4 regions of the Streptomyces sp. NPDC102402 genome follow, and region 3 is predicted to be linked to each of the others. Evidence: riboswitches for the same ligand, from Rfam matches in the RefSeq annotation. Region 3 holds a riboswitch; each other region holds the start of a gene.
What was found. A riboswitch is a leader RNA that binds a small molecule or an ion and turns the genes downstream of it on or off. The one in region 3 is predicted to bind thiamine pyrophosphate.
Positions count from the first base shown of each region.

Region 1: linked by a shared signal. The riboswitch ahead of ACIRJR_RS26560 (thiamine ABC transporter substrate binding subunit) and the one ahead of ACIRJR_RS11970 (purine-cytosine permease family protein) in region 3 are both predicted to bind thiamine pyrophosphate.
Region 2: linked by a shared signal. The riboswitch ahead of thiC (phosphomethylpyrimidine synthase ThiC) and the one ahead of ACIRJR_RS11970 (purine-cytosine permease family protein) in region 3 are both predicted to bind thiamine pyrophosphate.
Region 4: linked by a shared signal. The riboswitch ahead of thiO (glycine oxidase ThiO) and the one ahead of ACIRJR_RS11970 (purine-cytosine permease family protein) in region 3 are both predicted to bind thiamine pyrophosphate.

Region 1 covers NZ_JBIWKR010000010.1:156,744-159,944, forward strand. Annotated here, with positions in the region: gene rlmN (23S rRNA (adenine(2503)-C(2))-methyltransferase RlmN) at 1-869, shown strand, start outside; TPP riboswitch at 946-1,062, shown strand; gene ACIRJR_RS26560 (thiamine ABC transporter substrate binding subunit) at 1,134-2,228, shown strand; gene ACIRJR_RS26565 (ABC transporter permease) at 2,276-3,201, shown strand, end outside.
Region 2 covers NZ_JBIWKR010000001.1:557,182-560,382, forward strand. Annotated here, with positions in the region: gene ACIRJR_RS02260 (hypothetical protein) at 1-105, shown strand, start outside; gene thiC (phosphomethylpyrimidine synthase ThiC) at 211-2,013, opposite strand; TPP riboswitch at 2,006-2,139, opposite strand; gene ACIRJR_RS02270 (YibE/F family protein) at 2,211-3,201, shown strand, end outside.
Region 3 covers NZ_JBIWKR010000003.1:551,069-554,269, reverse strand. Annotated here, with positions in the region: gene ispG (flavodoxin-dependent (E)-4-hydroxy-3-methylbut-2-enyl-diphosphate synthase) at 1-371, shown strand, start outside; gene ACIRJR_RS11970 (purine-cytosine permease family protein) at 583-1,998, opposite strand; TPP riboswitch at 1,988-2,081, opposite strand; gene ACIRJR_RS11965 (hypothetical protein) at 2,417-2,911, shown strand; gene ACIRJR_RS11960 (hypothetical protein) at 2,949-3,201, shown strand, end outside.
Region 4 covers NZ_JBIWKR010000003.1:928,945-932,145, forward strand. Annotated here, with positions in the region: gene ACIRJR_RS13745 (thiazole synthase) at 1-303, opposite strand, end outside; gene thiS (sulfur carrier protein ThiS) at 306-536, opposite strand; gene thiO (glycine oxidase ThiO) at 533-1,753, opposite strand; TPP riboswitch at 1,751-1,863, opposite strand; gene ACIRJR_RS13760 (hypothetical protein) at 1,915-2,256, shown strand; gene ACIRJR_RS13765 (NAD(P)/FAD-dependent oxidoreductase) at 2,285-3,201, shown strand, end outside.

The sequences.
Region 1 (3,201 bases), on a different contig from region 3:
ATCTGATGTCGGTCATGCGCCACATCAGCTGTGACGACGACACCACCCGCAAGACGCTCTGGAAGCTGCACGACGGCACGCTCGTCGAGTCCGTGCTCATGCGGTATCCGGACCGGGTCACCATGTGCATCTCCTCGCAGGCGGGCTGCGGGATGAACTGCCCCTTCTGCGCGACCGGGCAGGCGGGTCTCGACCGGAACCTGTCGACCGCCGAGATCGTGCACCAGATCGTGGACGGCATGCGGGCCCTGCGCGACGGCGAGGTCCCGGGCGGGCCGGCGCGGCTCTCCAACATCGTCTTCATGGGCATGGGCGAGCCGCTGGCCAACTACAAGCGCGTCGTCGGGGCGATCCGTCGGCTGACGGACCCGGAGCCTGACGGCCTGGGGCTCTCCCAGCGTGGGATCACCGTGTCCACGGTGGGCCTGGTGCCGGCGATGCTGCGCTTCGCCGACGAGGGCTTCAAGTGCCGCCTCGCCGTCTCGCTGCACGCTCCGGACGACGAGCTGCGCGACACCCTCGTCCCCGTGAACACCCGCTGGAAGGTCCGTGAGGTCCTGGACGCCGCCTGGGAGTATGCGGAGAAGTCGGGCCGCCGCATCTCCATCGAGTACGCGCTGATCCGGGACATCAACGACCAGGCGTGGCGGGGCGACAGGCTCGGCCGGCTGCTCAAGGGCAAGCGGGTACACGTCAACCTCATCCCGCTGAACCCGACCCCGGGCTCCAAGTGGACCGCCTCGCGGCCCGAGGACGAGAAGGCGTTCGTCGAGGCGATCGCAGCCCACGGCGTGCCGGTCACCGTCCGGGACACCCGTGGCCAGGAGATCGACGGCGCCTGCGGGCAGCTGGCGGCCTCCGAGCGCTGAGGGGGTTCCGGGACCGGCGCTATCCGGCCGGTCGGGCATGATCCGGCCGGTGTAGCCTGGCCAGGAAATCAACTGCATATTCCGACAGGGGAGCGCCACAGCGCTGAGAGTGCGGCACCGAGGACAGGTCGGCCGCAGACCCTCTGAACCTCGCCCGGGTCATTCCGGGTAGGAAGTTCGGACCTTACTCAAGCTGTTGCGCCCTGCCCGCTCGCCGAGCGGGCAGGGCCGCGTCTCTTCCTGGTCACCTCCAGGAGGAATCAGATGAACACCACCACGAAGTACGCCGCGACGGCGCTCGCCGCCGCGCTCGGCGTCACCGTGCTCGCGGGCTGCGGCGGCTCCGACGACAAGGCCTCCGGCGACACGGGGGCCGGCTCCAAGACCGTCACGCTGGTCAGCCACGACTCGTTCAACGCCTCGGACGCCGTGCTGAAGGAGTTCACGAAGGAGACCGGCTACAAGGTCAAGGTGCTCAAGAGCGGGGACGCCGGAGCCGCGCTCAACCAGGAGATCCTGACCAAGGGATCCCCCCGTGGCGACGTGTTCTTCGGCGTCGACAACACCCTGCTCTCCCGCGCCCTGGACGCCGGCCTGTTCACGCCGTACGAGGCGAAGGGCCTCGGCCGTGTCGCGGCCGACGCCCAGCTCGACGCGGACCGGCACCGGGTCACGCCCGTCGACACCGGCGACATCTGTGTCAACTACGACAAGAAGTACTTCGCCGACAGGAAGCTCGCCCCGCCGAAGTCCTTCGACGACCTGCTGAAGCCCGCGTACAGGAACCTCCTCGTCACCGAGAACGCCGCGACCTCCTCGCCCGGCCTCGGCTTCCTGCTCGGCACCGTCGCCACCTACGGCGAGACCGGCTACCAGGACTACTGGAAGAAGCTGAAGGACAACGGCGTCAAGACCGTCGACGGCTGGGAGCAGGCCTACAACGAGGAGTTCTCCGGCTCGGCCGGCGGCAGGAAGACCAAGGCCGACCGTCCGCTCGTCGTCTCGTACGCCTCCAGCCCGCCCGTCGAGGTGCTGTACGCCGATCCGAAGCCCACCGAGGCCCCGACAGGAGTCGCCACCGGCACCTGCTTCCGCCAGACCGAGTTCGCCGGCCTGCTGGACGGCGCGAAGAACGAGGCGGGCGGCAAGGCGCTGCTGGACTTCCTGATCAGCAAGCGGTTCCAGGAGGACATGCCGCTGAACATGTTCGTGAACCCGGTGGTGAAGGACGCGAAGCTGCCGGAGCTCTTCACGAAGTTCGGCGCGACCGTGGACGAGCCGACGACGGTGGCCCCGGAGAAGATCGCCAAGAACCGTGAGCAGTGGGTCCAGTCATGGTCCTCGCTCGTCGTGAAGTAGCCCGCGCGCGTACCGCGTGGAGGGGGAACGCGGTGCGGCTCGGCCTGATGGCCGTGCCCGTCGCGTTCTTCGGGCTGCTCTTCGCCTATCCCGTCGCCGCGATCGTCGGGAGGGGCCTGAAGGCGGAGGGTGACTGGCAGTTCGGCCGGATCGGTACGGTGCTGAGCCGGCCCGACATCCTGGACGTCCTCTGGTTCACGACCTGGCAGGCTCTCGCCTCCACCGTGCTCACCCTGCTGATCGCGCTGCCCGGCGCCTACGTCTTCGCCCGCTTCGACTTCCCCGGCAAGCAGCTGCTGCGGGCCGTGGTGACCGTGCCGTTCGTGCTGCCCACCGTCGTGGTGGGCACGGCGTTCCTCGCCCTGCTGGGGCGCGGCGGTTTCCTCGACGACTTGTGGGGGGTCAGGCTCGACACCACCGTGTGGGCGATCCTGCTCGCCCATGTCTTCTTCAACTACGCCGTCGTCGTACGGACCGTGGGCGGCCTGTGGGCGCAGCTCGACCCCCGCCAGGAGGAGGCCGCACGGGTCCTCGGGGCGGGACGGTTCGCGGCATGGCGGCGGGTGACCCTGCCCGCGCTGGGCCCGGCGGTGGCAGCCGCCGCCCTGATGGTCTTCCTCTTCACCTTCACCTCCTTCGGAGTCGTCCAGATCCTCGGCGGCCCGGCCTATTCCACGCTTGAGGTGGAGATCTACCGGCAGACCGCGCAGCTGCTGGACCTGCCGACGGCCGCCGTGCTGACCCTGGTGCAGTTCGCGGCGGTCGGCGGGATCCTCGCCGTGCACGCGTGGACCGTACGGCGCAGGGAGACCGCACTGCGGCTGGTCGATCCGGCGCAGACCTCCCGGCCGCCGCGCGGGGCCGGACAGCGTGCGCTGCTCGGCGGCGTCCTGCTGACCGTGCTCCTGCTCGTCCTGCTGCCGCTCGGCGTGCTGGTGGAGCGTTCCTTCGACACCTCCGGCGGCTACGGGTT
Region 2 (3,201 bases), on a different contig from region 3:
TTCTCCGGGCCGGAGGACGGCCCGTCGGCCGGCCCCCGGCCGACCTTCACCAGCCCCGACTTCACCAGTCCGGACTTCGGCGGCCCGGAGCACCAGCCGGAGTGACCAGGCGGAGGCGGGCGGAGCGGGACGGCCGGGCCGGAGCGATCAGGGCCTGGTGAGGGTGACGCCCAGGTCAGGGCGGCACCCTCACCCACCCAGGAGAAGGCGTCAGTCGGCGATCGGCAGATAGACCCTGTTGCCCGCCGCAGCGAACTCCTTGGACTTCTCGGCCATCCCCGCCTCGATCTCGTCCTGCCCGTCCCCGTGCTCCCGCCGGATGTCGTGGGAGATCTTCATCGAGCAGAACTTGGGGCCGCACATCGAGCAGAAGTGCGCGGTCTTGGCCGGTTCGGCCGGCAGCGTCTCGTCATGGAACTCCCGTGCGGTGTCCGGGTCGAGCGCCAGGTTGAACTGGTCCTCCCAGCGGAACTCGAACCGGGCGTCGGACAGGGCGTCGTCCCACTCCTGCGCCCCGGGGTGCCCCTTGGCGAGGTCCGCCGCATGCGCGGCGATCTTGTACGTGATGACGCCGGTCTTCACGTCGTCGCGGTTCGGCAGCCCCAGGTGTTCCTTGGGCGTGACGTAGCAGAGCATCGCCGTCCCCCACCACGCGATCATCGCCGCACCGATTCCGGAGGTGATGTGGTCGTAAGCGGGGGCGACGTCGGTGGTCAGCGGGCCCAGCGTGTAGAACGGGGCCTCCTCGCAGATCTCCTGCTGGAGGTCGATGTTCTCCTTGATCTTGTGCATCGGGACATGCCCCGGGCCCTCGATCATCGTCTGGACGCCGAACCGCTTGGCGACGGTGTTGAGCTCGCCGAGCGTGCGGAGTTCGGCGAACTGCGCCTCGTCGTTGGCGTCGGCGATGGAGCCGGGGCGCAGACCGTCGCCGAGCGAGTACGTCACGTCGTACGCGGCGAGGATCTCGCAGAGGTCCTCGAAGTGCTCGTACAGGAACGACTCCTTGTGGTGCGCGAGGCACCAGGCGGCCATGATGGACCCGCCGCGCGAGACGATGCCGGTCTTGCGGCGGGCCGTCAGCGGGACGTAGGGCAGCCGGACCCCGGCGTGCACGGTCATGTAGTCGACGCCCTGTTCGGCCTGCTCGATGACCGTGTCCTTGTAGATCTCCCACGTCAGCTCCTCGGCCCGGCCGTCGACCTTCTCGAGGGCCTGGTAGAGCGGCACGGTGCCGATGGGCACGGGGGAGTTGCGCAGGACCCACTCGCGGGTGGTGTGGATGTTGCGTCCGGTGGAGAGGTCCATGACCGTGTCGGCGCCCCACTTGGTCGCCCAGGTCATCTTGTCCACCTCCTCCTCGATGGAGGAAGTGACGGCGGAGTTGCCGATGTTGGCGTTGACCTTCACCAGGAATCGCTTGCCGATGATCATCGGCTCGATCTCCGGGTGGTTGACGTTGGCCGGCAGGACCGCCCGGCCGGCGGCGATCTCCTCGCGCACGACCGCGGGTTCGACGTTCTCCCGGATGGCGACGTACTCCATCTCCGGGGTGATCTCGCCCCGACGGGCGTACGCGAGCTGCGTGACCGGCTGCCCGTCGCGGCTGCGGCGTGGCTGACGGGGGCGGCCGGGGAACACCGCGTCGAGATTGCGCAGACCACCGCGCGGGGAGGTGTGCTTGAGCCCGTCGTCCTCGGGGCGCGCGGGACGGCCCGCGTACTCCTCGGTGTCCCCACGGGAGATGATCCAGTTCTCCCGGAGCGGGGCGAGGCCGCGCCGTACGTCGGTGTCGGTGGCCGGATCGGTGTACGGCCCTGACGTGTCGTACAGCGTCACGTCCTTGCCGTTGGTGAGGTGCACCTGACGGACCGGCACACGGAGGTCCGGGCGTGAACCCTGGACGTATCCCTTGTGCCAGCCGATGGACTTCCCGGCCTCGTCGTCCTTCACATCCTGCGCATTCCGCGCATCCTGTGTCGAGGCAGGCGTGCGTGCGTCCGCTGTGGTCATGAGACCTACTCCCTACGCCGGCATTACCCGGTAACAGGTTCGGCGGTCGGCGCAGCGTGTCCCGTACGGATGTACGGAGGTCAGCGCCCTCTCAGCCCGGTGCTCCGAGCTCCCGCGTGTGCAAATGTGTCTCCACGCTAGCCTCCCGCCTGGCGTGCTGGCCAGAGGGCCTCCCTCGTTCTTGGGATGATCGCGGGGTGACGTCCCCCGGAAGCGCCCCCGAACCCCACGGCCCCGCAGCAGGCAGCACCCAGAGTCATGCACACGGCCACACACACAGCCACGGTCCCGCCGCGCCCGTGTCCAAGCACCTGCGCAAGGTCATCGCCGCCGTGGTGATCCCCTTCGCCGCAGCGGTACTGGTCGGCCTGGTGGCGTTCTGGCCGGGAGGGGCACCCGCCCATGAACGCACGGGTGTCGGCTTCGACCGGCAGACCCAGGACGGGCGGGTGACGAAGGTCGTCGCGGTCGACTGCGCGGATGTCAACGCCTCGCAGGTACCTCCGACGGGCGACACCTCCACTCCCTCGGGACGGGAAGCCGTCGACGAGCAGTCGGGGGAGTGCAAGAAGGCAACGATCGAAGTGACCACCGGTGAGGACAAGGGCCGTACGTTCGTCGAGGTCGTCCAGCCCGACGCGCCGCGCCAACTGCGGGAGGGCCAGGGAGTGGTCGTGGCCTACGCGCCGGACGCGCCCCGGGACCTGCAGTACTCGGTGACCGATGTGGACCGCACGGTCCCGATGGCGCTGCTCGCGGGGATCTTCGCCCTCGCGGTGGTGGTGGTGGGCAGGCTTCGCGGACTGATGGCACTGATCGCGCTCGCCGTCTCCTTCGGCGTGCTGACCCTGTTCATCCTCCCGGCGATCCTGCAGGGATCGAACCCGCTGGTCGTCGCGGTGATCGGGGCCAGTGCCATCATGCTGATCGCCCTCTACACCTGCCACGGCCTGACAGCCCGCACCTCCGTGGCCGTGATCGGCACCCTCATCTCGCTGCTGCTGATCGGGCTGCTGGGCTCCCTGTTCATCGGCTGGGCCGGCCTGTCCGGCAACACGGACGACAACACCGGCCTCATCCACGGGCTGTATCCGGACATCGACATGAGCGGCCTTCTGCTGGCCGGGGTGATCATCGGCTCCCTCGGCGTCCTCGACGACGTGACCGTCACCCAGACGTCGGCGGTGT
Region 3 (3,201 bases):
TGAACCTCAAGCAGCGCGGCCTGGAGATCGTGTCCTGCCCGTCCTGCGGGCGCGCCCAGGTCGACGTCTACAAGCTGGCCGACGAGGTCACGGCCGGGCTGGAGGGCATGGACATCCCGCTGCGCGTGGCCGTCATGGGGTGTGTGGTGAACGGCCCCGGGGAAGCCAGGGAAGCTGATCTCGGTGTCGCGTCCGGCAACGGCAAGGGGCAGATCTTCGTCAAGGGCGAGATCGTCCGGACCGTACCCGAGTCGAAGATCGTCGAGACGCTCATCGAGGAGGCGTTCAAGCTCGCCGAGCTGATGCGGCAGGACGAGGACGACGGCTCCGCCGGGACCGCCCCCTCCGCCGGGCACGAGAGCGCCGAGTGATCACGCCGCGGACCGGTCTGCCCCGCCGAGGCGGTCTTCCACGAGGACGGCGTCCCCGGAGACCGGACGGACCACCACAGGGCGGACGCCGGGTTCCTCGACGGTCCGGGATCTCCCGGGGGCGGCGCCGAAGGCCTCGGCCCGGTCGGGCCCGACCACCCGCTCATCGCCGTACGGCCGGTCCGCGCCGCGCGATCCGGTGACCCGTCCGTCAGGAGCGCAGGCGCAGCCGCAGCGGGGCGTAGAGCACCAGGGCCACGATGAACGCCACGCCGTAGGCGAGGTCCGCCCCATGAAGGGCCTTCGCCGCCGGCCCGACGTACAGGCCGGTGCTCATGAACGGCACCGCCGCGGCGAAGGCCGCCCCGAAGGCGGTGAGCGCCGGCCACCACGGCCGGCCGACGGCGCTCTCGGCCGCGAGGTCGACCGGTGCGCCGCCGCGGGCCCTGGCGCGCACCACCCAGTCGACGGCCACGATCGCGACGAAGCCGGGGATCCAGTAACCGACCAGGAGCAGGACGTTCTGGAAGCGCGCCGTCGTGTCGGCGGCGTGCATCCACAGCACGAGCGGGAATCCGAGCACGGCGGCGAGCGCGGCGGCGACGGGGCGCGGCACGCGCACCCCCATCGCCTGCAGCGCCAGCGACCCGCTGTAGTCGTTCATGGCGTTGCTGCACAGCGCGGCGAGCGCCACGGCGAGCAGACCGAAGGCCCCGAGCGCTCCCCCGCCCAGCAGGGTGTCGATCCCGCGTGCGGTCTGGTCGGTGAAGACGGACGCGCCCCACAGGCCGAGCGTCTGGACCGCCACGAAGGAGACGCTGATGCCCAGCAGCGTGCACCAGAACATGCGCGTCCGCGAGGTGGTGGGCGGGAGATACCGGCTGAAGTCACTCGCGTAGGGGGCCCACGACAGCGCCAGGCTCAGGGCGATCGTGCACGTCAGGACGAACGCGCCCGCCCGGTCGCCTCCGTGCACGGTGCCGGAGGCGGCGGGGTGGACGCCGTCCAGCAGCTTCACGGAGAGCACGGCGAAGGCGGCGGCGAGGGCGAACGTCATCACGGTCTGCAACCGGTGGATCGCCTCGTACCCCAGTACGCCGAGCGCACCCTGGGCGGCCATCATGACCAGTACGCCCAGCCAGAAGGGCCAGCCGAACAGCTGGGCCAGCGCGTCCCCGCCGAACAGGCCGATCAGCGCGTCCCAGGCGATCGAGGACAGCCACTGCAGCGCGCCGGGCAGCACGACGCCCCGGCCGAACGCCAGCCGCGCGAGGGACATCTGGCCGACTCCGGTCCGGCTTCCCCAGGTGCCGAGGTACGCGGTGGGCACCGCCCCCACGAGCGTGCCGAGCACGACGGCGACGAGCGCCGTGGCGAAGTCCAGGCCGAGGGCGATGCCCACGGTGCCGGTGAAGACACCGGTCATGGTCAGGTTGGGGGCGAACCAGACGGTGAACAGCCGGCCGGGGCCGCCGTAGCGCCGGTCCTCGGGGACGGGGGCTGTCCCGTGCGTCTCGACCCGGAGGTCGCCGGGGGCCGCGGGCATGCGGCCTTCGAAGGCGGAACCCGGGTCCGGGGCCGCCCGCTTCCCGATCGCACGGTCTTCCTGGGCGTACGGCAACGGCATGAGACATCCCTCCGCCAGTGCTAACTGGTTCAGGTTCGACGGGTGTGTTCTCAGCCCCCTGCGGGGCACCCCGTGTCCGGTTCGGCGGCCAGGATAGCCGGGCGGCCGTCCGGGCCCGGCCGGAGGGGCCGATCGGCACGGGAGCCGGAACGGCGCGCCGGGATGGTTCCGCGCGGATCGGATGTCGATCGGGTCACGCTCGTCGCGCGGGTCGCAGGCAGACAGACCGGCCTCGTCCGGATGAAACAGGCATTCGGTCCGCGTCACTCCCGGCAGCCTCCACGGGATGCACACAACCGCTGCTCGAGGATCCGGACTCACCCCATGTGAACGTCTGGGCGAGTTGCTAGCTTGGCCTGAAACCGAGGCACCCGCCGGGTGCGAAGCGGCGGGACCGGTACGCGGGGAAGGGTCACCCATGGCATGGGACGAGTGGGAGCAGCTGAAGGCGGAGGCCGCCGGCCGGCAGTCGACCGGAATGCAGTTGAACCAACTCGACCCCGGCGGCGGGGGCTCCATGGCTCTGCCGGGGCAGACGGGCGACCTCAAGGTGGACCAGGGCGACCTGGCGAAGATCGGCAGCCAGGCGCACAGCCTCTACGACAACCTCTGGAACAAGGCCCGTGTGGCCGTTCCCAGCAGTGACAAGGCCGCCGGCGACCTGAGCGGCCAGGGCTTCGCGCTGGGCGGCGGGCTCAAGCACGTGTCGAACCGGTGGGAGGAGCAACTGAAGTCGCTCATGGACGCGTGCGCCCACATCTCCAACCACATGCAGGTCACCAAGAAGGTGCACGCCGGTGACGAGCACTACATCCAGCGGCAGGTGAGCAGCATCGAGACCCTGGACGCCGGATTCGACGAGCGGGCCGGCGAGCCGGGCAGGAAGAACCCGGCGTACGAGCCCAAGAAGTAGCGGCGCGAACACAGACGTACAGGAGAAACGACACCTCATGGATCTCGACGCGCTGCGCTTCGCCAACTTCACGACGCTCGACGAGGCCGTCTCCGACTGGGGCCTGCTCGTACGCCACCTCGTGGAGCTGAGGAAACAGGCCGAGGACGGACTGCACAAGGCCGCCAACACCGGGAACTGGGCCGGCATGAACGCCCAGGTCACCAAGGAGTTCGTCGGCAAGACCGCCGGCGAGTTCGGCGACGCCCACACACAGGCCAACACGATTCACAAGATCCTCGGTGACACCC
Region 4 (3,201 bases), 380 kb from region 3:
CACCTCCAGCTTGATCCAGTCGGTGCCCAGCGCCTCCCTGGCCAGCCGGGCGGTCAGCACGGCCTCACCGGCGGTGAAACAGCCCGCGGTGTTCGGCAGGACCCGGATGGAGAGGCGCTCCAGGACGGAGAGCACCGAACCCCGCACGGTCGGGTCGAGCCGGCGCATCGCCACGGTCGTCAGCTCCGTGCCCGAGGCGATCAGCGAGCGCTCCAGCACGTCGAGGCTGGGCGCACCGCCGGTACCCATGATCAGCCGGGACGAGAACGTCGTGGAGCCGAGCGTGAAGAGATCGTCGGACATGGTCAGCCTCCCTGGACGGCGGTCAGGATCTCGACGCGGTCGCCGTCGCGGAGAGCGGTGGCGGACCACTGGCCGCGGGGGACGACGGCCTCGTTGACCGCGGCGGCGACCCCGGAGGGAGCCGCGGTCAGCTCCCCGACCAGGGCGCCCAGCGCGGTGCCGGCGGGGACGGCGCGCTGCTCCCCGTTGACGGAGACCCTCACGGGGCCGGCGGACGGCACGGACTGTGTCATGCGGGCTGCTCCTGGGAGGCGGGGGTGGTGGCTTCGGGGCCCGGGAGCCGCGAGGCCCCCGGGGAGGCGGCCGCCGGCGCGAAGCGGCGCGGTGCGAAGGGGCGGCCCAGTTCGGGCAGCTCGCCCGTGGTGAGCACGTGCGCCATCACGTCGCCGGTCACCGGGGTCAGCAGCACCCCGTTGCGGTGGTGGCCGGTGGCCAGGTGCAGGCCGTCCAGCGCGGTGGGGCCCAGCAGCGGCGCGTTGTCCGGTGAGGCGGGCCGCAGCCCGGCCCGGGTCTCGGTCAGCGGCAGCTCGGTGATCCCGGGCACCAGCTCGTGGGCGTCCCGCAGCAGCTCGTAGACCCCGCCCGCGGTGACGGTGGTGTCCCAGCCCTGCTCCTCGGTCGTCGCGCCGACCACCAGCTCGCCGTTGGCGCGCGGCACCAGGTAGACGTGGCTGCCGCGCACGACGGCCCGCACCGTCCTGCTGAGGAAGGGGGCGTACGCGGGCGGCACCGTCAGCCGCAGCACCTGCCCCTTGACCGGGCGTACGGGCGGGACGACCGCCTCGGGTATCCCCGCGAGCCGGCCGCTGAGGCTGCCTCCGGCCAGGACCACCTGGCCGGCGGCGAGATCCGTACCGTCCGCGAGAACGGCTCCCGTAGCACGGCCGCCCGTGACGGAGAGCCGTTCGACCCAGGCGCGGCGGAAGCGCACGCCCGACCGCTCGCACGCCGTGACCAGGGCCGAGGCGAGCCTCCTGGGATCCACCTGGTGGTCGCCGTCGACCCGGAGCCCGCCGCGTACGCCGGGGGCGAGCATCGGTTCCAGACGCCGGCACTCGCGGCCGGTGAGCCACTCCGACCGCAGCCCCGAACGCTGCTGCAGGGCGTGCAGTTCCCGCAGGTGGGCCCGGTCGTCGGAGTCCAGGGCGACGGACAGCGTGCCGCAGGCCCGGAAGGCGGTCTCCTGCCCGCTCGCCTCCTCCAGCTCGGCCACGAAGTCCGGATAGCGCGCCGCGGACGCCATGTTGAGGCCGAGCAGCATCTGCTCCCCGTAGTGGAGCTCGGTGACGGCGGCGAGCATCCCGGCCGCCACCCGGGCGGCCCCGCCGCCGGGTTCCGGGTCGGCCAGCGTCGTGCTCAGACCACGCTGTGCGGACCGCCAGGCGGTCACCAGCCCGATGATGCCGCCCCCGACGACCAGGACGTCGGAACTCTGTACGGAGATGCGCATGGGCGTCCAGCCCCTCCCTTCGCCGGCATGACCCGGATCAGGTTCGTACGGTCGGAGGCCGGCCAGCCTCCCTCTCAGCCCGGTGCGTCCGGACTCCCGCGAGTGTCTTACGGTGGCCAGCCTAGACCCCACCGGCCGATGCCAGTAAGGGAGCCGTACCCGTGGCCCGTTCGCTCGACGGACTCGTCCTCTCGCCGGTCGCCGACCAGGCCCCCGGCCAGGTCGGGACCCGGACCCGTTTCACGTACCACGAGCGGGAGGGCCGGATCTGGGCGGAGTACGCGGGCGGCGACATCGTCCGCGGGCATCTCGTCGGGACGCGGGACGCGGACACCCTGGACTTCCGCTACGTCCAGCTGAAGCAGGACGGAACGACCTCCTGCGGGCACTGCGGATCGACCGTCACCGACCTCCCTGACGGCCGCGTCCGCCTGGACGAGACATGGGAGTGGGAGTCCCAGGAGGGCAGCGGGACGAGCGTGGTCGAGGAACTCGCCGACTGACGTCACGTCAGGTGATTAGGGTGGACGGGTGAGCGAGCAGACAGAGGATCCGCCTGCGGGACACCCGCGCGGAGTCGTGATCGTGGGCGCGGGCATGGCCGGGGTGCAGACGGCCGTGGCCCTGCGCGAACAGGGCTTCACCGGCCCGGTGACGCTGATCGGCGCCGAACCGCACCAGCCGTACGACAGGCCGCCGCTGTCCAAGGCGGTCCTGCTCGGCAAGGCCGAGGACTCCGCCTTCGACGTCGACTTCGAGGAGCTGGGCATCACCCTGCGCCTGGGGCTGGACGTGGCCGGCCTGCGGGCCGGGGCGCACGAGCTCGACACGGCCGAGGGGCCCGTCGCCTACGACGTCCTGGTCCTCGCCACCGGGGCGGAGCCCGTCGCTCTGCCCGGCACCGAGGGCGTCCCCGGTGTGCACCTGCTGCGCACCCTCGACGACGCAGCGCGGCTGCGGCCCGTCCTGGAGCGGCGGCACGACGTGGTCGTCGTCGGCGCGGGGTGGATCGGCGCCGAGTTCGCCACGGCCGCCCGGGCGGCCGGCTGCGCGGTCACCGTCGTCGAGGCCGCCGACCGTCCTCTCGCGGGCACGATGCCCGCCGAGGTGGCCGCTCCGATGGCCGCCTGGTACGCCGAGAGCGGAGCCGAACTCCTCACCGGGGCCCGGGTGGAACGTGTCGAAGAGGGCTCCGTCCACCTGTCGGACGGCCGGACGGTCCCCGCCGGGGCGGTGGTCGTGGGGATCGGAGCGCGGCCCGCCACGGCGTGGCTCGCGGGTTCGGGCATCGCGCTCGGCCCGGACGGCTCGGTCACCGCGGACAGCTCGCTGCGCACCTCGCTGCCCGACGTCTACGCGGTGGGCGACTGCGCCTCCTTCCCCTCCGCCCGCTACGGGGAACGGCTGCTGGTCCACCACTGGGACAACGCCCTCCAGGGCCCCCGGGC